Regions from separate parts of the Neorhizobium fuzhouense genome, predicted to be linked through region 1. Evidence: predicted binding sites of a transcription regulator. Region 1 holds the regulator's gene; the other holds the start of a gene.
What was found. Region 1 encodes LexA, which represses DNA repair genes until DNA is damaged. Its sites were predicted from a motif close to TGTTCNNNNTGTGTTCNG; they were not measured.
Positions count from the first base shown of each region.

Region 2: the regulator LexA is predicted to act here: its motif matches at 5,710-5,727, upstream of ACEXP3_RS05235 (putative DNA modification/repair radical SAM protein).

Region 1 covers NZ_JBHFFP010000012.1:180,491-191,957, forward strand. The annotation lists gene ACEXP3_RS20115 (pyruvate dehydrogenase complex E1 component subunit beta) at 1-20, opposite strand, end outside; gene pdhA (pyruvate dehydrogenase (acetyl-transferring) E1 component subunit alpha) at 38-1,039, opposite strand; gene ACEXP3_RS20125 (FtsB family cell division protein) at 1,225-1,542, opposite strand; gene eno (phosphopyruvate hydratase) at 1,761-3,035, opposite strand; gene ACEXP3_RS20135 (methyl-accepting chemotaxis protein) at 3,294-5,144, shown strand; gene kdsA (3-deoxy-8-phosphooctulonate synthase) at 5,211-6,056, opposite strand; gene ACEXP3_RS20145 (VOC family protein) at 6,059-6,943, opposite strand; gene lexA (transcriptional repressor LexA) at 7,100-7,819, shown strand; gene ACEXP3_RS20155 (ComEC/Rec2 family competence protein) at 7,800-10,460, opposite strand; gene gltA (citrate synthase) at 10,775-11,467, shown strand, end outside.
Region 2 covers NZ_JBHFFP010000002.1:307,217-318,683, reverse strand. The annotation lists gene ACEXP3_RS05265 (LysR family transcriptional regulator VtlR) at 503-1,399, opposite strand; gene trxB (thioredoxin-disulfide reductase) at 1,408-2,382, opposite strand; gene ACEXP3_RS05255 (Lrp/AsnC family transcriptional regulator) at 2,631-3,098, shown strand; gene ACEXP3_RS05250 (glycosyltransferase family 25 protein) at 3,125-3,934, opposite strand; gene ACEXP3_RS05245 (glycosyltransferase family 4 protein) at 3,947-5,005, opposite strand; gene greA (transcription elongation factor GreA) at 5,029-5,505, opposite strand; gene ACEXP3_RS05235 (putative DNA modification/repair radical SAM protein) at 5,733-6,965, shown strand; gene ACEXP3_RS05230 (UdgX family uracil-DNA binding protein) at 6,965-8,428, shown strand; gene ACEXP3_RS05225 (DUF1842 domain-containing protein) at 8,621-9,073, shown strand; gene carB (carbamoyl-phosphate synthase large subunit) at 9,300-11,467, opposite strand, start outside.

The DNA.
Region 1 (11,467 bases):
ATCAGGATATTGATAGGCATGAGGTTCCCTCCCCGAATTACAGCAGGATGTCGGTGTAAAGCTCGGATACATCCGGCTCCGGATCGGCCTGGGCGAAATCGGCACTGTCGGCCACGACGTCACGGACGTCCTTATCGATGGCCTTCAACTCGTCTTCCGAGGCCCAGCCCTTTTCCACCAGACGCAGACGCACCTGCTCGATCGGGTCATGTTCGGAGCGCATCTTCTGCACTTCATCCTTGGAGCGATACTTCGCCGGGTCGGACATCGAGTGACCGCGATAGCGATAGGTCAGCATTTCCAGGATGATGGGGCCCTTGCCGGAGCGGCAATGCTCGACGGCCTCGTCGGCTGCCGCCTTGACGGCGCGCACGTCCATGCCATCCACCTGGATGCCGGGAATGCCGAAGGAGGCGCCACGCTGCGAGAAATCGGTCTGGGCGGAGGCGCGCGACACGGCGGTGCCCATGGCATAGCGGTTGTTCTCGATCACGTAGATGACCGGAAGCTTCCACAGCTGCGCCATGTTGAAGCTTTCATAGACCTGGCCCTGGTTTGCCGCGCCATCGCCGAAATAGGCGAGCGAGACATTGTCATTGCCGCGATACTTGTTGGCAAAGCCGAGACCGGTGCCCAGCGACACCTGCGCACCGACGATGCCGTGACCGCCGTAAAAATTCTTTTCCTTGGAGAACATGTGCATCGAGCCGCCCTTCCCCTTGGAAAGACCGCCGCGACGACCGGTAAGTTCCGCCATGACGCCGCGTGCACTCATGCCGCAGGCCAGCATATGACCGTGGTCACGATAACCGGTGATGACCTGATCGCCATCCTTCAGCGCCATCTGCATGCCGACGACGACAGCTTCCTGGCCGATGTAGAGGTGACAGAAACCGCCGATGAAGCCCATGCCGTAGAGCTGGCCGGCCTTTTCCTCGAATCGGCGAATGAGGAGCATTTCCCGATAGGCCTTCAGTTCCTCGGCCTTGTCGAACTCGGCGATTGCGCCGCCATTGCTCTTTGCAGGCTTCGCTGCCATCTTTCGACCGGCCGCGGACGCGACTTGCTTGGGCGCCATGCACTAACCTCCCTGCGTGTTTGTTTGGTTGCCATCAACATAGGCAAGAAAACACGCCCCAGCAATGCCATAAATGCATGGCTCACATGATATATAAAGCCATGAAAAATCAAGGAAAAAGGAAGATTAACCAGATTTCGGTTAATTCAGAAGTAGCTGTTGAACACAACGATTTCGTCCGCGCGCGACACGTTGAGCTGATAGCGCGCCGTTTCATCGAGCATATCTTTTTCCAGTGAGCCATCGCTCAGCAATTCGACCTGCCGCTCCAGCCCCTTGCGCTTGGTGGTGAGCTTTGCCAGCTCGCCGGCGCGCTCGGCGCGCATCTTCTCGAACTTTTCCGTGGCGATCAGGCCGAGGTCGCCATGCACCGAATGATATCCGAAATAAGAGAGGAAGGCGATCGTGATGACGGGCAGCACCAGACGACCGAATTTCCGTTCCTTGTGATGTCTCGTCCACATGCGAGCAAGATCCTGAAACGCATTACCAGGACCTCACATTCGCACAACTTGCTTAATCAATCGTTGAACCCGGGCCACTTGCGACACCCTGTCGGAAATATTGGCGGGTCTTAGATGCGGCCGCCAGCCGGTGCCAAGCGTGTAAAACGCAAACGGGCGGCAAACCCACCGGTCACCGCCCGTTCCACGATCATGTCTTCTGCGTCAAAGCCGTTGGATCAGGCCTTCAGCACCGAACGGCCGGCAAAGGTCGCCTGCGGTCCGAGCAGTTCCTCGATGCGGATCAGCTGGTTGTACTTGGCAATCCGGTCCGAACGCGACAGCGAGCCGGTCTTGATCTGCCCGCAATTGGTGGCAACGGCGAGATCGGCAATGGTCGAATCTTCCGTTTCGCCCGAGCGGTGCGACATGACGGCGGTGTAGGCAGCCTTGTGCGCGGTTTCCACGGCATCCAGCGTTTCGGTGAGCGAGCCGATCTGGTTGACCTTGACGAGGATGGAGTTGGCAACGCCCATCTTGATGCCGTCGCGCAGGCGCGCGGAGTTGGTCACGAACAGATCGTCGCCGACCAGCTGCACCTTGGAACCGATCTTGTCGGTGAGGTACTTCCAGCCGTCCCAGTCGTCTTCCGCCATGCCGTCTTCGATCGAGATGATCGGATACTTGGCGGCCAGTTCCGCGAGGTACTCGGCCATGGCTTCCGGCTCAAGCGTGCGGCCCTCGCCTTCCAGCGCATACTTTCCGTCCTTGAAGAATTCCGTCGAGGCGCAGTCGAGCGCCAACTGGATGTCGTCACCCGGCCGATAGCCAGCCTTCTCGATCGACTTCATGATGAAGTCGAGCGCTTCCGGGGCGCTCTTCAGGCCAGGCGCAAAGCCGCCTTCGTCGCCGACGTTCGTGTTGTGACCACCGGCAGCCAGTTCCTTCTTCAAAACGTGGAAAACTTCGGAGCCCATGCGCACGGCGTCACGAATGCTGTCCGCACCGACCGGCATGATCATGAATTCCTGGAAATCGATCGGGTTGTCGGCATGGGCGCCGCCATTGATGATGTTCATCATCGGCACCGGCAGCAGGCGGGCATTCGGGCCGCCGACATAACGGAACAGCGGCAGGCCAGCCGATTCGGCTGCGGCCTTGGCAACGGCGAGCGAGACGCCGAGGATGGCGTTGGCGCCGAGGCGCGACTTGTTCGGCGTGCCGTCCAGCTCGCTCATCAGCGTGTCGATGAGGATCTGGTTTTCCGCATCATGGCCGCCGATGGCATCGAAGATCTCGCTGTTGACGGCTTCGACCGCCTTTTCGACACCCTTGCCGTGATAGCGCTTGCCGCCGTCGCGCAGTTCAACCGCTTCGTGCGCGCCCGTCGACGCACCCGACGGAACGGCCGCGCGGCCGATGCTGCCGTCCTCGAGATGGACATCGACCTCGACGGTCGGGTTGCCGCGGCTATCGAGGATTTCGCGGGCGATGATGTCGGTAATGGCTGTCATTGGCTATTCCTGCTCTGGTGCGGTGGAAATCACCGACTGTCTTAATCCAAGAGACGGAAAATACAATGGCAGGCGTATGACAGTGCCTCGCCGGCGCGCGCCGCGTGAGCTGTCTGCCGGGGTGGAGGTGGCGGATCCAGTTGCATTTTTCCGCGTCAATCCAATAAGTTGGGCCAAACGGTAAATTTGGCATTTGTCATTTGGTAACGGCTCCTATGCATAGTTGCTGATAGGCTCAGCCTGGCCAGGTGTGCGCCTATGGTCGACACGCTTATTGCAACCGGATCCTTCATGACCCTCACCATCTCGCGCAGCCTCCTCCTGTTCGGCCTTCTGGTCGGTACCGGTGTTTCCGCCGCCATCGGCATCCAGAAATCCGCTTTCGACCGGCTGCGGGTAAACGGTCCCGTCTATGAGCAGATCATCCATGGCAAGGATCTCGTCGCCGATATTCTGCCGCCACCCCTGTTTCTGGTGGAGACCTATCTTCTGGCAACGGAAGGAGCCTACCATCCGGAGCTTGCGGCGGAAAATCTGAAGCGGATCGCGCTGCTGCACAAGGACTATGACGCGCGAAAGACATTCTGGGCGGCATCGACGCTTAGCACGCAGTTCAAGCAGCAGCTGGCTGAAAAAGTGCAGCCCAGCGGCGACAGATTCTGGAATATCCTCGATAACGACTACGCGCGCGCCGTTGCCGGCGGCGATCCGGCGGCGATCCGAGCCGCCGTCAACAGCCTGAAGTCGGCGTTCGAAGTCCATCGCGCCGAGGTGGATGCCCTGGTGGCCGCAGCCAATGAGCGGCTTTCATCGACTGAAAAGCAGGCCGCAGAGGAAACCGTCACCCAGAACGCGGCCTCATATGCCGCGGGTCTGGCTGCACTTGGCCTTCTGGTGGCGGGCCTGATCGGCCTCCACCGGCGCGCAATCCGGCCGTTGCGCGGCATGCGGGATTACATGAGCATCCTTGCCGGCGGCGATTATTCCAAACCTGTTCCCTATGATGGGCGTGGCGATGAGATCGGCGAAATGGCGGCAGCCGTAACGGTCTTTCGCGGCAACGCCCAGGAGCGCATTGCCGCGCGCCAGCGGCAGGAGGTGGAGCGAGAGCGCGGATTGAGTGCCGAGCGCCAGCAAAACGCCCGGCGCGCCGAGGAAGATGCCACCCGCGCCGGCGTGATCACGGCGCTCAGCAGCGGCCTCGGGCGGCTGGCCACCGGCGATCTCACCAACCGCCTCTCAACTCCCTTTGCCAGCGACTATGAAAAGCTGCGGCAGGAATTCAACGGCAGCCTGCAAACGCTTGAAGACGCGATGATTGAAATCGGCGATGCCATGCGGTCCGTTGAAACCGGCGCCCTCAGCATCGCCCATGGCACCGACGACCTGTCGAGGCGCACCGAATCGCAGGCCTCCTCGCTGGAGCAGGCGGCATCGGCGCTTGCCGAAATTACCACCACCGTTCGCACCACGACCGACCGCGCGCGCGAAGCCAGCAAACGCATGTCCGGCACCCGTGCAAGCGCCGAAAACTCCAATCTGGTTGTGCGGGAAGCCGTCGATGCCATGGCAAGAATCGAAGATTCGTCGAACCAGATCCGCCAGATCATCAGCGTGATCGACGAGATCGCGTTCCAGACCAACCTTCTGGCGCTGAATGCCGGTGTCGAGGCAGCGCGCGCCGGGGAAGCGGGCAAGGGCTTTGCCGTGGTAGCGCAGGAAGTGCGCGAACTGGCCGGCCGTTCCGCCGGCGCTTCCCGGGAAATCCGCCAGTTGATCGATACTTCGTCAAAACAGGTGGATGCCGGGGTGGCTCTGGTGCACCGCACCGGCCAGTCCCTGGGCGACATCGAGCAGCAGATCCAGTCGGTCAACGACCTCATCGGCAACATTGTTTCGGCAGCCGGCGAACAGGCGCATGCGCTCGCTGAAGTCAGTGAAGCGGTCAACCGGATGGACCAAGTGACGCAGCAGAACGCCGCGATGGCGGAAGAAACCAGTGCCGCCTGCGGGGACCTCAATCGCCACACCGCACGGCTTGGCCAGCATCTCGCCCGCTTCAACGTCGGTGGCCAGAGGCAGACAGGCCGCAGCCGGATGGCCTCTTAGGGCAGAGGTGGCCGGACAAGAGCGAATTGTTGACGGGGCGAGCATCGGGCCGCCCCGTCTCATCCGTCAGGATTTGGCAACGGCGTCGAGAGCGAGAAGCTTTTCCAGAAGCCCCTTCAGGTTCTTCAGGTGCACCATGTTGGGTCCATCCGACGGGGCATTGTCCGGATCTTCGTGGGTTTCAATGAAAACGCCGGCGACGCCGACCGCAACGGCTGCCCGCGCCAGCGTTTCGACGAATTCGCGCTGACCGCCGGTCGAGCCGCCCTGCCCGCCCGGCTGCTGCACCGAATGCGTCGCATCGAAGATGACCGGTGCGCCGAGCGATGCCATGATGGGCAGCGAGCGCATGTCGGAGACCAGCGTGTTATAGCCGAAGGAGGCACCGCGTTCGCACAACAGCACATTCGGGTTGCCGCTTTCGGTGAACTTCGCCAGTACGTTCTTCATGTCCCAGGGCGCCAGGAACTGGCCCTTCTTGACATTCACCACGCGCCCCGTCTTGGCCGCAGCCACCAGAAGATCGGTCTGGCGGCACAGAAATGCCGGGATCTGGAGAATATCCACCGTCTCGGCAACCACCGCGCACTGTTCTTCGGTGTGGATGTCCGTCAGCACCGGAAAGCCGTATTCCTTCTTGAGGTCGGCGAAAATCTCCATGGCGGCATCAAGGCCGATGCCGCGCTTGCCGGCAATCGACGTGCGATTGGCCTTGTCGAACGAGGATTTGTAGACAAGGCCGAGGCCCAGTTCGTCGCAGATCTCCTTGATGGCGCCGGCCATCATGAAGGCGTGATCGCGGCTTTCCATCTGGCAGGGACCGGCAATCAGCGACAGGTGGCCGGTGTTGGAAAATACGACGCGGGCCGAGCCCTCGCCGACGGAAACCTCTGGATTGGCTGTGACGGCCATGATCACTCCTCAAATACGAAGGCAGCACCCTGACCGGGGGCTGCGGCAACGACAATGCGCGTGCCACTCTTCTCGAAAGCCACGTCCTTATCAGCAAGCCATTGCGCTGTCACGGCAAGATCCCCCGTGGCAAAGATGAGAGCAGCGCCCTGCAGAGGCTCTGCGACCTCCGTCGTGCCCGCGACATAAGCGGCCGCGCTGCCCAGATGCACTTCGACGGCCCGAGGCTGCTCGACAGACACAAAGCCGTTCTGGGCCTCGATCCGGAAACCACGCTCGGCCGGTCGTGCCGCTGCATCCATTATGGTTTCCAGAACGGCTTGCACGGCCTTCGGCCGCTCGGCGACGAGCAGCAGGCCGCGAAGGCCAAGTACGGCGTTGGCATGCCGCTCCAGATGCGCCCGGTCTGCCGGCAGCGGGTTCAGCCGCTCGCAGGCAAACAGGAAGAAGGCTTTCGACGCCGTTTCGGCAAAGGCAAGGCGAAAACTTGCGACCACGTCCCGTCCGTCTGCCGTGCGCGCGCCGCGGGAAAACTCGAGCAGATCGCCGCCGTCGATGCCCGCCGGTGCAAACCGCGCGCGGTCGGCCACGGCATCCTGTGACGATACCACCAGGGCGGAGAACCCGTCCTCGCCCACCGCGTCGCGGAAGATGCGGTCGCGTCGGGTAAACTCGTTGCCCTGCGCAGCTGCTTCCGCTGCCTTGACCGGATCTGCGACGGACAGTGGCTCGAGATAGGTGCCGTCCGCCAGAAAGACGCAGGCGTTCTGCGTGCCGAACGGGTGGACGGCATCGGGGGCCACGGTGAAGCCCAGTCGCTCCAGCCGCGCGCGGGCGATGACAAGCGAGGAGACCGGCAGGACAAGATGATCGATAAGACGCGGCATGATTCTCTCCGGATAGATCGAGGCGAGCTTAGCGCTCGCTGCATGCTGCGACAAACCGCGCCCAGACTGCGTTTTCACCGACTTTTCAGGGCTTGCGGAACACATGTGGAACATATAGTGTTCGTTCTGGATTTGTTTCCCTTCGAGGTTGTCTTCATGCTCACACGCAAACAGCAGGAACTGCTCCTGTTCATTCACGAACGAATGAAGGAAGCGGGCGTGCCCCCCTCCTTCGACGAGATGAAGGATGCGCTCGATCTCGCCTCGAAATCGGGCATTCACCGGCTGATCACGGCGCTTGAGGAGCGTGGCTTCATTCGGCGGTTGCCGAACCGGGCGCGGGCGCTCGAGGTGATCAAGCTGCCGGAATCCTATGTACCGCCGGCCCAGCCGCGTCGCGGCTTTTCGCCGAGCGTCATCGAAGGCAGCCTTGGCAAGACGCCGGCCGCGCGCCCTGCCCCGCCCGCGCCGCCGGTGGAAGAGTATAGCGGTTCTGCCACCGTTCCCGTCATGGGGCGCATCGCAGCCGGCGTGCCGATCTCGGCCATCCAGAACAATACGCATGCCATCAGCGTGCCGATCGAAATGCTGGGCACCGGCGAACATTACGCGCTGGAGGTCAAGGGCGATTCGATGATCGAGGCAGGCATTCTCGACGGCGATACCGTCATCATCCGCAACGGCAGTACGGCAACGCCCGGCGACATCGTCGTGGCGCTGGTCGATGACGAGGAAGCCACGCTGAAGCGGTTTCGTCGCAAGGGTGCCTCGATTGCGCTTGAGGCGGCAAACCCTGCCTATGAGACCCGTATTTTTGGTCCAGACCGGGTCAAGATCCAGGGCAAGCTGGTCGGTCTTATCCGTCGCTACCATTAAGCAGGGCGGAGACTGGTTGCGGGAGCGTGTCGTCGAAACGGCGCGTCTTCCAGTCGTAGCTGCGGTGCAGGCTCCACGGGCGTGAATGGCCGACATTGGCGGCTGTTGCCGTCCAGTTGGCGCGCGTGGCGCTCTGCGCAAAGCGGATTTCCAGGGCACCCGTCTTGCGGAGCGTCTTTTCCGTCAGCATCAGCGCGCCGGAGCGGCAGGTTTCGAAACGGGCGCGGGCGGCAATGACGATGTCGGAGGTGTCGCAGGCGGTTCCGGCATAGCGGGCATCCTCGATCACCGCAATGCGGATCTTTTCCGCGGAGCGGGCAAAGCAGCCGACCCGGGCGAGGCAGGCGAATCGGCCAGCCGGCGCGGTGCGGAATGCATCGGCCATCGCCACTGCCGCCTCGCGCCGTTCCTGCGTGCTGAGCGCCCGCGCTTGATTGTCTGGATTGTCGATATTGTCTGGCGCACGGCCGTCGCGCGCCGGCGGTTCCGGCGGCGGGATGTCTTCGGCGAGCAGGTCGATGGCGCCGGCTGCGGGCGTTCGGTCTTCACGGTCCTCGGCCGATGCTTTCGGTGGGCTGCCTTTCGGGCCTGCAAGCGGCCGCATCGGTGGCTTAGGGGATAGGTCGGATGATGCCGGGAACAGTCCGGCGGTGGATTTCGCCATGATGGGATGCAGGGTCTTGTCGATCATCAAGGCATTTTGCCACTGGCGATAGATGAATTCGGGTGGCGTGCGGCGGCTGACGGCCGCCTCATTCTCCTCGACGAGGGCCACGAGGGTCGCATCGTCGGACACCAGGAGGTCGGGACGCGCTGCACCTCTGGGCCAGAAAGAGACGGTCAGTGCTACGGCCATAATCGCCGCACCGACCAGCTTCAATCGGGTGCGCAGGAGAACGAGGAGGAGAAAGCCAATCGACGCAAGAGGAAGCAGCCAGACGCTCTGGCGCCCGACAGCCGCATCGCCGCCCCAGCCCGCCACCGTTTCTGCAATGGCAATGACCAGCTGCACGCCATAGCCCATGATCTTGATGAACGGAGCCTCCAGTCCGAACGGCATCATCAGCATGCCCAGCATGCCGGCCGGCATGACGATCAGCGAGATCACCGGCATGGCCGCGAGGTTGCCGGCAAGGCCGTAGGTTGCGATGCGATGGAAATGGGAGATCGAGTAGATCGAGGTGGAGAGCGATCCGATGAGCGACGTCATCACCACCCCTGCCACCATGCCCGATACGGCAGCGGTGACGGCAAGCACCGGCGGCCGGCGGGCGGTGAGCGGATTGTGCTGGTCGCCCCGGAAACGTGACCAGGCGGCGTAGCCCGCCACCAGCGCGACTGTTGCGGAAAACGACATCTGGAAACTCGGGCCAAGCACCGCCGAAGGTGTCAGCACCAGAATCACCACGGCCGAAAGCGCCACATTGTGCAGGCTGATCGACGGACGGTCGAACAGCACGGAGGCCAGCATGATCACCATCATCACATAGGCGCGTTCGGCCGACACGCCAAAGCCGGAGATGAGGTAATAGGCCGTCACCATGGCGATTGCGCCAAGGGCGGCGATCTTCTTGATCGCCACCTCCTGGGCAAGACCGGAAAATGCGCTGAGCAGCAGTCGCGCGCCGACAAAGAAGATACCGGCGGCAAGCGCCATGTTGAGCCCGGATATGGCAATGATATGCGCGAGGCCCGCCACCCGCAGCGCCTCGACGGTCTTGTCGGAGATGGCGCGGCGCTCGTCGGTCACGATGGCTGCGGCAAACGCACCGGCGTCTCCGGGCACGAGCGCGCGAATGCGAGTGCCGATGTCGCTGCGCAGCTCAAACAGCTTGCCGATGAGGGTGGTCGTCCAGCTTTGCGTGATGTCGCTTCCAAGCCTCTGCGGCGGGCCATAGAAATAGCCCACGGCGCCGGTGCCTTGAAAATAGGCAGAGAAGGCGAAATCGGCAAGCCCCGGAAGGGCGGGGCCCGAGGGGGGCGACAGCCGCACCTTGCCGGCGATGCGGTCACCGGTCTCGAACGGTCTGTGTGCAGCGCGGGAGAGGATCACCGCGCGCTCCGGCGGGCGGGCAATCACCGGCGCGGCAGTGGAGACGAGGCGCACCGTATAGCGCCAGCGCCCGCTGGCGGCCGCCTCGCGTTTTTCGACGATGCCTTCGATCTGTGTGGTCATGGGCGCGTCAAGGAGGATGGTCGAGTTGCGCAGGCTTTCGATCTCGGCAAGGGCCGCACCCGCACAGATCAACCCTGGAACCAGCAGCCAGCAGGACATGACCCGCCGGCCCGCCCTTGCCAGCAAGACAGCAGCAAGGATCAGCGGCAGGGCGCAGAAGGCGGGAACGGTGGATGGCGTCGTGGGAGACGTCAGCCAGAGGATGGCGCCAAGCCCCAGAAACACCGGGAGAAACAGGAAGGCGCGCCCATGCGCCTCCTCTTCCGCGCACCATGCCGCCACCTTCGCAGGCCAGGGCGCGCGATCACTTTCGCGTGCGTCTAGAACCGTCGCGTCGAGATCCCGGTTGTGTTGAATGGACGGGAGAGGAAGGGATTCGAAGGCTCTCACGGGCAGCCGGAGACTGCGCGAAAACGCCATCGTCTCGCGCACCGATTCGCCTGCCGGGATGTCCGCCTGCGCCACCGCGCCTCCTCGGAAATCGGGTCATCCACCTTAACCGAAACACAACCTGCACCTGTTTAACTCGCCCGGTCAATCGCAGCTTTCGGCCGCGATTGACCGCCCGCCCTGATTGGATCGATTTAATCGAGCCTGCTGCCGGCCCGCTGCCGGAATGTGGTCTTGCCTGGCCGCGAAGCTGTCGTATGCCGTTGGTTTTCGCGCTGCACAATTACCCGCGCCAAGCGCTTGGCAGCACGCTTTAGATCATATAGCTACTTTCAGAGGCTTCACTCATCTGGCGCGTTTTGCGCCATTCCGCCCATCGGAGGATCAGTATGACGGACACAAGCGCACATCTGGGATTGGGAGATAAAACGGTCGACCTTCAGGTCAAGAAGGGAACGATCGGGCCGGACGTGATCGACATCGGCGCACTCTACAAGAACACCGGTGCCTTCACCTACGACCCGGGTTTCACCTCGACCGCATCCTGCGAATCCAAGATCACCTTCATCGACGGCGACGAAGGCATTCTCTTGCATCGTGGTTACCCGATCGAGCAACTCGCCGAACACGGCGACTTCCTGGAAACCTGCTATCTTCTGCTGTACGGCGAACTGCCGACAGCAGCCCAGAAGAAGGATTTCGATCATCGCGTCACGCACCATACCATGGTGCACGAGCAGATGAGCCGCTTCTTTACCGGCTTCCGCCGCGATGCCCATCCGATGGCCGTCATGGTCGGCACGGTCGGCGCGCTGTCGGCCTTCTATCACGACTCGACCGACATCACCGATCCGCACCAGCGCATGGTCGCCTCGCTGCGCATGATCGCCAAGATGCCGACGATCGCGGCAATGGCCTACAAGTACCACATCGGCCAGCCCTTCGTGTATCCGCAGAACAATCTCGATTACGCATCGAACTTCCTGCGCATGTGTTTTGCCGTGCCGTGTGAAGAGTACAAGGTGAACCCGGTTCTGGCGCGCGCCATGGACCGCATCTTCATCCTGCATGCTGATCACGAG
Region 2 (11,467 bases), on a different contig from region 1:
GCCAAAAAAATGGGCCTCCGGATTGCTCCGAGGCCCAAAGGTGTGAAGGTTGAAAAACCTCCAGAGGGGAACAGCCGGCGCGGGCAACGAGGGGATGTCACCAAGGGGCGCCAGCTGACATCAATATGGGGAGGAGGATTGTTGCAGGCAAGTGCCGTGCCGTGTTTCCGGCGGATATTTCCGCTGCCATGGGCAATGCGCAGTTAAAAAAAGAGGGCCACCGGATTTCTCCAGGGCCCTTTAAAGTGTGAAGGTCAAATAACCTCCAGAGGGGAACAGCTGCTGCGGTGGAACTGGGAGGAAAAGCCACCATGTGCATCAGCTGTGTGCGATATGGTGCTTTATTGTGCAGTGAACAATCCATTTTTGTGCAGGACAGCCATGCGCTTGCCGCACAGGTGCGGCTTCGAGCTGCCGTCAATTGTAGGAACTGCCTGCAAATCCTTGAAGAAAATGGCTTTTGTCATTCGGTTGCAGCGGGCTTTATTTGCCCGCGTCCTCGTCAGAAGTTCCAGTTTCGCGCTTTTGCGACGATGAAATCACGAAAAACCTTGAGCTTCGCGGCGTTCTTCATCTCGTCCGGATAGCAGAAATAGGTGTCGAACGAGGGGATGTCGGCGTTGATCGCCAGCTGAATCAGTCCCGGGTCGCGCCCGACGATGTAATCGGGGAGTACCGCAATGCCGATTCCGAGCAGGCAGGCGCGCTTGATCGAGGTCTGGCTGTTGATCTGCAGGTGCGGCAGGCGCGGATTGTCGGAATTGCGCCCGGCATATTCCAGCCAGTTCACATCGAGCAGGTAATTCGGCGCCGGCTCACCGAAGGTGATGATCCGGTGATCGTCGAGATCCTCGATCGTCTGCGGCTCCCCGAAGCGGTTGATGTAGGAGGGGGCCGCGTAGACATGCATGTGCACGGTGAACAGCTTGCGCTGGATGAGGTCGGATTGCTGCGGCTGGCGCAGGCGGATCGCGCAGTCGGCATGGCGCATGTTGACGTCCAGCTCCTCGTTGTCGAGGATGAGCTGGATGGCCATTTCCGGATAAAGCTGCAGGAATTCCTGCACCTTGTCGGTGAGCCAGCCCTGGCCGAGGCCGACCGTGGTGGTGACGCGCAGCTTGCCGCTCGGCTTCTCCGTCGTCTCCGTCAGCTGCATTTTCACCGTTTCGAGCTTCAGCAGCACGTCATGAGCGGTCCGGTAGAGAAGTTCGCCCTGTTCGGTGAGAATCAGGCCGCGGGCGTGGCGGTGAAACAGCTTTACTCCCACGTCCTGTTCCAGGGCGCTGACCTGCCGGCTGATCGCCGACTGCGACAGATGCAGCTTGTCGGCGGCATGGGTGAACGATCCGGCTTCCGCTGCCGCGTGAAAAATGCGCAATTTGTCCCAGTCGAGAGGCACCACCATGATTATTCCGCCGCTTCGGCAAGCGGCAGGATGCCGGCAAGATAACGCTCGGCTTCGAGCGCTGCCATGCAGCCCATGCCGGCGGCCGTAATCGCCTGCCGGAAAGTGTCGTCCGTGACGTCACCGGCGGCAAAGACGCCCGGAACGTCGGTGGCGGTCGAATCCGGCGCGGTCCACATATAGCCGTTGTCCTTCAGCTTGACCTTGCCCTTGAACAGTTCCGTTGCCGGCGCATGGCCAATGGCGACGAAGACGCCATGGATCGGCCGTTCGGTGATGGCGCCGGTGAGCGTGTTGCGCAGCTTCACGCCGGTGACCGAGGGCGGCATCGGCGGCTTTGCGGCCTCGCCGGTGATTTCCGCCACTTCCGTGTTCCACAACACCTCGACATTCGGGCGCTGCATGAGGCGCTCGCGCAGGATCTTTTCCGAGCGGAAACTGTCGCGGCGGTGCACGACGGTGACGGATTTGGCGATATTCGACAGGTAGAGCGCCTCTTCGACCGCCGAATTGCCGCCGCCGACCACGATCACATCACGGTTGCGATAGAAGAAGCCATCGCAGGTGGCGCAGGCCGAGACGCCAAACCCCTGAAAATGCTGTTCGCTGTCGATGCCGAGCCATTTCGCCTTGGCGCCGGTTGCAATGATCAGCGTATCGGCGGTCCACACCTGGCCGGAATCGGTTCTGACCACGAAGGGACGGGTGGACAAGTCCACCTCGGTCACGAGATCGTTGACGATCTCGGTGCCGACATGCTGCGCCTGCTTCAGCATCTGTTCCATCAGGAACGGGCCCTGGATCGGATCGGCAAAGCCCGGATAGTTTTCCACATCCGTGGTGATCATCAGCTGGCCGCCCTGTTCCATGCCGGCAATCAGCACGGGCTTCAGCATGGCGCGCGCCGCATAAATGGCTGCCGTATAGCCGGCAGGCCCGGAGCCGATGATGAGAACCTGCGTGTGACGGGCAGACATGGACGTTTTCCTTTCGAGGTCGCTGTCGGCAAACGGCGGAACGCAACCCCTGCGGGGGTTCCCGGGCCATTCGCCTTTGGCTCCCATTTATGAACGTTCCCTGCCTCAATTCAAGGGCAGCAGGGCGGGAGGAGGCGCAAGCGGGCATTTACGCACACTATTCATGCGCGCTTGCGACATAATCTTGCGCCAGATCCTTGCGTTCGCCGGGTCTTGGGCTAAAACCAACCCGAAACAAGGGGTTCTCCGTGCTTAAAGCCGAACTTGATGCCATCGATATCAAAATCCTTCGCGAGTTGCAGCGCGACGGTCGCATGACCAATGTCGAGCTTGCCGAGCGCGTCGGCATTTCGGCGCCGCCCTGCCTGCGGCGCGTACGCAAGCTGGAAGAGGCGGGCATCATCGAAGGCTATGCGGCGATCCTCAACGGTCCGCGCCTCGGCTACGATCTCGTCGCCTTCTGCCTTGTCGGGCTGAAGCACCAGTCGGAAAGCAACCTGAAGGCCTTTGCCGCGCTCGCGCAGGGCTGGACCATCGTGCGCGAAGCCTGGATGGTGTCCGGCGACAGCGACTTCCTCTTGCGCTGTACGGCCGAAAACCTCACCAATTTCCAGGATTTCGTCATCGAAGTGCTGGCCGCCAACGAGCATGTCGACACCGTGCGCACCATGCTCACCATCCGGCAGGTGAAGAAGCTGGGGCTGGTGGAGGTTTAAGCGGCGTCGAACGCCTTTTCGGGCAATCACGGTTGTGTGGGTGAAAAGGCGATCCTGACATTGCGAACCGTGCTCAACGGGTTCAGTCGGGAGCCTGCAAGAGCGACCCCTGCCTGGGCGACCAGACGCAGCAATTCACGCTTGAGCTTCTGAACCGGCTTCAGTCTTGGCTTCCGGATCGCCCAGGATCGGACAATGTCGCCGTCAAGTCCTTCGCGCTCGGTCGTCAGAAACTGGTCCTGAATACAAAGGGCCGGGCTGATCTGGTAAGTCGCCAGTCGGGAAAACAGCGGCGAGATCGGATCGAACATCAGATGGTCAATGGCCTGACTTGAATTGTTCACTGCGGCAAGCAGTATTTTGGCAGCCTTGGGTGTCACGATGTAGGCGCCAGTGCCAAGATGCGCGCCGACGAGCCGCATGAGACAGAAGGCAGATGCAACCGGGCGCTTGGCACGTGAGACGACTATGGTCTTTCCCGTCGTCTCGAGCTTCACAAGGTCTGCTTCCGCGGGAAGCCAATCCAAAGATCGTAAAAGTGCGGATGATGCAGGAGCAATATGCAAATCATCCTCCAGCACGACGCCGGGTTCGCCTTTCTCAACGACCTTTTGCCAGACCTGCCTGTGGCTTAGCAGGCAGCCAACCTCGCCCACCGACAACACCAGGCTCCCGTCCTCGTGGCTCGCCGACCATGTCTCAAGCGTCTCCGGCGAAAGCGTCTTGCCATCGACCGCTTCGATGCGTTCGAAGGCAAGGCCACGCTCCGTCAGCAGCGCCTGCATGCGGGCCATGCGGTCTAAGGCGCGATCAAGGTTGATGACGTAGATTGTCATGGAAAAAGGGCCTTATCGAGCATCCAGCAGCGCCCGGTACACGGCGCCGATGGCCTTTGCCTCGCGTTCGACGGAAAAGTGTTCGGTGACGTGGGCATGGGCGGCGGTGCCGTGTGCGATGCAGAGGGACGGGGAGGCAAGGTAGGGTTCTATCCCGCTGGCAAAACTGGCAAGTTCCCCGCGTTCCACCATGCGCCCGGTTTCTCCATCGACGATCAGTTCGGCAAAGGCGCCGACATCGGCGGCCACCACCGGGATGCCGCTTGCCATGGCTTCGAGCGGGGTGAGCCCGAACCCTTCCCAGCGCTGCGGCGCGACGAACAGGTCCAGCCCGCGATACCACTCGTTGATATTGGTATGCTCGCCGACAAACAGGATGCGATCGGCAAGGCCGGCGGCGTTGACGCGCGCTTTCAGCTCGTCCTCGAAGGGGACGTATTTCGGCGTCGCGCGCCCGGCGACCACGGCGGTCCACTGCGGATGGTTCGGCAGGAGCCGGATCATCGCATCGACGAAGAGATCCGTGCCCTTCTGGTGGCGCACGCGGCCGAAACAGCCGACATGGTGCTTTTGCGGATCGAGCCCGAGCTGCGCCTTGGCGGCAGCCTTGTCAGGCGCCGAGGAAAACCGCTGAAGATCGATGCCGTGCAGGATGACGGTGCTCTCCCGCTCGAGATAGGAGGCGGTTTTCCGGCAGACCGAAATTACCCGGTCCATCCGCGAAATCAGCCATTTCGTCCAGGCGGAATGCTTGCGCTGCGAGGCGGAGGTGAAGACGAGCTTCAGCGGCATGCGGCAGACATCGCGCAGGAGAATGCCGGGCAGCATCTCGATATTGCGCCGCGCATGCCAGACCCGGTAACGGCCGCCCTCGGGCGGTGCCCACAGGCGCAGGAGGTCGCCTGCCGTCATGGACGGCAGGAAGGACGGCAGGCCCGGCCCGAAGGTAACGACCTTCTGGCCGAGACGGTTCTGGACCGGAACGAGCTGGATGATGGTGGAGGTGACGCCCGACAGCCTTCGTTTGAAGTGCGGGGCAATCACCTCGACCTGATGCAGGGAAGGGGGCACGATGAACGCCTGCTCGACGGGTTTCAGCCCCAGTTGACGGCGATGATCTCGTAGGCCTTGGAGCCACCGGGTGCCACCACTTCGATGCTGTCGCCAGCTTCCTTGCCGATCATGGCGCGGGCAATCGGCGAGGAAATCGAAATGCGGCCTTCCTTCACGTCGGCTTCCTGGTCGCCGACGATCTGGTAGATCTTTTCCTCGTCGGTGTCTTCATCCACCAGCTTGACCGTGGCGCCGAACTTGATCTTGGAACCGGACATCTTGCTGAGGTCGATCACTTCGGCGCGCGCCGTCAGGTCTTCCAGTTCCGTCACGCGGCCTTCGTTGTGGCTCTGCGCTTCTTTGGCCGCGTGGTATTCGGCATTTTCCGAAAGGTCGCCATGCGCGCGCGCTTCCGAAATGGCCTCGATGATGCGAGGACGTTCCTCCTGCTGGCGCCAGCGCAGTTCTTCCTGCAGCTTGGCGAAACCGGACGGAGTCATCGGGACCTTATCAACCATTTTCCTTAACCCTCAGTCTCATGGCCGCCACGGGCGGCCACAAAAAGAAACAGGTCCCGGAGGGTGTCCCCGGAACCGTGTGAAAGCTCTAATTTGGGCAACCATAGCAGAATCACTAGGTCAATTGCCAGTAAATTCGAAATAGGGCGCCGGGCGGGCTTTGACAGGGGGCAGACTTTCACAGTCCGGCTTGACGATAGAGATTAGAACATATAGTGAACATTCTTATGAAGAAGTCGCTGAAAGAACGTCTCGCCATTCTCTCCGACGCTGCCAAATACGATGCGTCCTGTGCCTCGAGCGGTACCACGAAACGGCATTCGGGCGGCAGTGGCGGTCTGGGTTCGACCGAAGGGTCCGGCATCTGCCATGCCTATGCCCCGGATGGGCGCTGCATTTCGCTCCTCAAGATCCTGCTCACGAATTTCTGCATCTTCGACTGCGCCTATTGCATCAATCGCTCGTCGAGCAATGTCGAGCGGGCGCGCTTCACGCCCGATGAGGTGATCTGGCTGACGCTCGAATTCTACCGGCGCAATTATATCGAGGGTCTGTTTCTCTCCTCCGGCATCATCCGCTCCTCCGATCACACCATGGAGGAGATGGTGCGGGTGGCGCGTGAGCTGCGCACCACCCACCAGTTCCGCGGCTATATTCACCTGAAGACCATTCCCGATGCCTCTCCGGCCCTCATTGCCGAGGCAGGGCTTTATGCGGACCGGCTGTCGATCAATATAGAATTGCCGACCGACCAGGGGATTGGCCAGTTTGCACCGGAAAAGAAGCCCGCCGGCATCCGGCGCGCCATGGGCGATCTGCAGTTGAAGATCGAGGAGGCGTCCGAGCCGACGCTGCAGACGAAGCGTCGGCGCACCTTCGTGCCCGCCGGCCAGAGCACGCAGATGATCGTCGGGGCCGATGGCGCAAGCGATGCGACCATATTGGGCACCAGCGCCCGGCTTTACGGCAGCTATGGCCTGAAGCGTGTCTATTACTCCGCCTTCAGCCCCATCCCGGACGCCTCTTCGAAACTGCCGCTGATCAAGCCGCCGCTGATGCGCGAGCATCGGCTGTACCAGGCCGACTGGCTCTATCGTTTCTACGGGTTCGATATTAGCGAAATTACCGCTTCGGCACCCGACGGCAATCTCGATCTCGATCTCGATCCGAAACTGGCCTGGGCTTTGGGCAACCGCGAAAAATTTCCCGTCGACGTCAACAAGGCGCCCAAGGAAATGCTGCTGCGTGTCCCGGGGTTCGGCACGAAGACGGTGCGCGCGATCCTGTCTTCGCGCCGGCAGCGGCGGTTGCGGCTGGAGGATCTCGGGCGCCTCTCGGTGTCGCTGCGCAAGGTACAGGCCTTCATCGTTGCAGACGGCTGGACGCCGCACCGGCTGATCGACCGCACGGATCTGCGCGGCATGTTTGCGCCGCAGCCGCAGCAACTGGCCCTGTTCTGATGCGCACGGTCTTCCTGAAAGGGCGCGGCGATTTTACCGAATGGCGGGACGCCGCGCGCGCGCTCCTGCAGGCCGATGTCGAGCCGCAGGCCGTCGACTGGCGGCTTGCAGGCGAGGCAACGCTTCTGGAGGGGGCGGGTGAACCGCAGCCGATGCCGGCGCCATCGGTTGCGGCAGCGGGGAAGGCCGTTGCGGTGCCGGCTGCCTTTCTGGCGCTTGCGCAATCGGTCGTCTGTCACACGCAGCCGGCGCGCTTTGCGCTGCTTTACCGCCTGCTCTTTCGACTGCGCCATGAGCGGCAGCTTCTGGAAATCGTTTCCGATGCCGATGTGATCGAGGCGCTGAAGCTTGAAAAATCGGTGCGCCGCGACAGCCACAAGATGAAGGCCTTCGTTCGCTTCAAGGAAGTGCCGGGAGAGAAGGGGCCGCGCCGCTCTTTCGTCGCCTGGTTCGAACCGGATCATTTCATCGTGGCGCGCACGGCCCCCTTCTTTGCCCGCCGCTTTGCCGACATGGACTGGCTGATTGCCACCCCGAAGGGATCGGCTGCCTTCAATGCTGAAGGCCTGGTCGTATCAGATCAGCCGGCAGAAAAGCTTGACCGGCAGGATGTCGCCGATGACCTCTGGCGGGTCTATTACGCCAATATCTTCAATCCCGCCCGGTTGAAGGTGAAGGCGATGACGGCGGAAATGCCGAAGAAATACTGGAAAAACCTGCCGGAAGCCTCGCTCATTCCCGGCCTCATCGCGCAGGCCGAGGAAAAGGTGAAGGAGATGGCTGAAAAGGCCGCCTCCCAGCCGCCGCTGTTTCACGCGCGGTTGCGCGAGCGTGCCGCCACGGCTTTGCTGTCGGACCTGCCACTCAATGCGCCGGCGCCCACGCTTGCCGGGCTTCGTCGGCAGGCGGAATGCTGTACGCGCTGCCCGCTGCATTGCAAGGCAACGCAGACGGTGTTCGGGGAAGGGCCGGATCGGGCCGATATCATGGTGGTTGGCGAGCAGCCGGGCGATCAGGAGGATCTGGCGGGTCGGGCCTTCGTCGGCCCGGCCGGGAAGCTGTTCGACGGGGTTCTGTCTGAAATCGGTATCGATCGGCAGGCGCTCTATGTCACCAATGCGGTCAAGCACTTCAAATATGAGCCGCGCGGCAAGCGGCGTATCCACCAGAAGCCGAACCAGGGCGAGATCGAGGCCTGCCGCTGGTGGCTGGGCCAGGAGGTTGACCTGGTCCAGCCAAAGCTGGTCGTGGCGATGGGGGCTAGTGCCTATTTCTCGCTGACGGGCGAAAAGCGACCTCTGTCGGAGGTGCGCGGAAAGATGATGAGCATCGGCGAAGACCGCCGGTTGCTCGTCACCGTCCATCCCTCCTATCTGCTGCGCTTGCAAGACGGGGAGGTCCAGAGGCGGGAAAGGCAGCTCTTTCAGAATGATCTGCGCGGCGTGATAGAATACTTTATGTAGCCGCAAAAAATATTGCCGGATAGCCTAGTATTCTTGGCGTCGTCGGCAAATATTTACTTTTTCTGCTGAAAGTCCGTGAAATCTTACGGTTGCATCCTATACAGGTGGTGACATTATGTTTGCGTCCGATGGTTGATTTTTAAGGAGATCAATGGTCGGATTCATCAATCATCGCAAACGGGAGGACGTTTCATGGCTATCGAAAGTGTTCAGAAGGTCGGGCTGTTCTATTTGCCGCTGCGCTCGGAAGGCGCGCCGGGCGCCCCGATCAATACGCTCAATCTGACGGTTTACACGCCGAAGAGCCTCGTGACGGGGCATTCGGAGGTGACGCAGGCCGTCAACCCGCCCCTCAGCGTGTCGTCGCATGTCTCCGGCCCGCTCATCTACGAAACCGTGATGGGACCGGGATCGAAGATCCGGATCGACCTCAAGGGCTGGCCGGAGATCGTGTGGCCGCCCGAGGCCGGGATCGGACCGGTCATTCCGGAGAACTACTCGGCAATCCTTCTTCTCGAACCCGATTTTTCGGGCGGTGAGATCATCTACCAGTATCGCACGGGGCTTACCGGCGAGTGGCACCAGGTGCGCCAGCCGATCTCCAAGACGGTGGCTGGCCATGACCCGCTCAGCAAGGCAGCATGAAGGCTGATCAGCCGGGCGGACCAATGACGAGGTAAAGCTATCTTGTCTTCGGCGCATCCCGACCGCCGATTACGAAGGTCCGCGTCACGCAACGTGACGGGCCCGATAGAGGCGAGCGAAGCGGGCCGTTGTGCTGGAAAAAGATCCCGAAAACGCGGAAGGGCGGCCAGGGCCGCCCTTCGTCAATTTGCTGCTTGTTTGCAGATGCCTGTCAGGCGTGACGTCCTCAGAAATAGCTCTGCAGCGGGCGCACTTCCAGCTGGCCCTTCTTCAGCGCCTGGATGGCTTCTGCCGCGGCAAGGGCGCCGGCCATGGTGGTGTAATAGGGCACCTTCTGCATCAGCGTTGCGCGGCGCAGCGACTTGGAATCCGAGATCGCCTTGTTGCTATCCGTCGTGTTGATGACGAGCTGAACCTGGCGGTTGCGGATGGCATCCTCGATATGCGGACGTCCCTCCAGAACCTTGTTGATCTTGGTCGCCTCGATACCCTTTTCGGCAAGGAAGCGCGCCGTGCCGCCGGTGGCCAGAACCTTGAAGCCGATCTCGACCAGCAGCTTGATGGCCGGCAGAACACGTTCCTTGTCCTCGTCGCGCACGGAGACGAACACGGTTCCATCGCGCGGCAACTCGACGCTGGCGCCGAGCTGGCTCTTGGCAAAGGCGAGCGCAAAGTTGCTGTCGAGGCCGATGACTTCGCCGGTCGAGCGCATTTCAGGACCCAGCAGCGTATCGACGCCGGGGAAGCGGGCAAACGGGAAGACGGCTTCCTTGACGGCGATGTGCTTCAGATTGCGCGGATCGGGCTTTGTGCCATAGGCCGCAATTGCCGCATCCAGTTTTTCGCCGGTCATGATACGGGCTGCGATCTTGGCAATCGGCGCGCCGATGGTCTTTGCGACGAAGGGCACCGTGCGTGAGGCGCGCGGGTTGACTTCGAGCACGTAGATTACGCCGTCCTTGATGGCATACTGCACATTCATCAGGCCGCCGACGTTGAGCGCACGCGCCATGGCCGCCGTCTGGCGCTCCAGTTCGTCCAGCGTTTCTTTTGACAGCGAGCGCGACGGCAGCGAGCAGGCCGAGTCGCCGGAGTGGATGCCGGCTTCTTCGATATGCTCCATGATGCCCGAGACAAAGACGTTTTCGCCGTCGCAAAGGGCATCGACGTCCACTTCCACGGCATTCGTCAGGTAGCTGTCGAACAGAAGAGGGTTCTTGCCGAGCAGAGTGTTGATCTGGCCGGTCTTGTCGTTCGGATAGCGCTGCTTGATGTCTTCCGGCACAAGGCCCGGCACCGTATCGAGCAGGTAGCTCTGGAGCTGGCCTTCCGAATGGATGATCTGCATGGCGCGGCCACCCAGAACATAGGAGGGGCGCACGACGAGCGGGAAGCCGATTTCCGACGCGACAAGGCGGGCCTGCTCGACGGAGTAGGCGATGCCGTTGTTCGGCTGGTTGAGGTCGAGCTTCATCAGAAGCTTCTGGAAGCGGTCACGGTCTTCGGCAAGATCGATCATATCAGGCGCGGTGCCGAGGATCGGGATGCCGTTCTTTTCCAGCGCTTCGGCAAGCTTCAGCGGCGTCTGGCCGCCGAACTGCACGATGACGCCCACCACTTCGCCCTTTTCCTGTTCCGCGCGCAGGATCTCGATCACGTCTTCGGCCGTCAGCGGCTCGAAATAGAGGCGGTCGGAGGTGTCGTAGTCGGTGGACACGGTTTCCGGGTTGCAGTTGATCATGATCGCTTCAAAGCCGGCATCCTTCAGCGCGAAGGCGGCATGGCAGCAGCAATAATCGAATTCGATGCCCTGGCCGATACGGTTCGGGCCACCGCCGAGGATGACGACCTTCTTGCGGTCGGAGATTTCCGCTTCCGAACGCAGCGCGCCGACAAAGGGCGTCTCGTAGGTCGAATACATGTAGGCGGTCGGCGAGGCGAATTCGGCCGCGCAGGTATCGATGCGCTTGAAGACCGGGCGGACGGACAGGCTGTTGCGCAGTTCGGCCACTTCCTTCGGGCGCTTGCCGGAGAGCGAGGCGAGACGGGCATCCGAAAAGCCCATGGCCTTCAGGGCGCGCAAGTTTTCCGCATCCGTCGGCAGGCCATGTTCGCGCACGCGCGCTTCCATGTCGACGATCGCCTTGAACTGGGCGATGAACCAGGGGTCGATCTTGCAGCCTTCATGCACTTCGGCTTCCGACATGCCGAGACGCAGGGCCTGGGCCACCATGCGCAGGCGATCAGGCGTCGGCGTGCCGATGGCAGCACGGATCGCGTTCTTCGATCCTTCGCCGGCTTCCATGCCGGGGATCTCGATTTCGTCGAGGCCGGTGAGGCCGGTTTCGAGGCCGCGCAGCGCCTTCTGGAGCGATTCGGCAAAGGTGCGGCCGA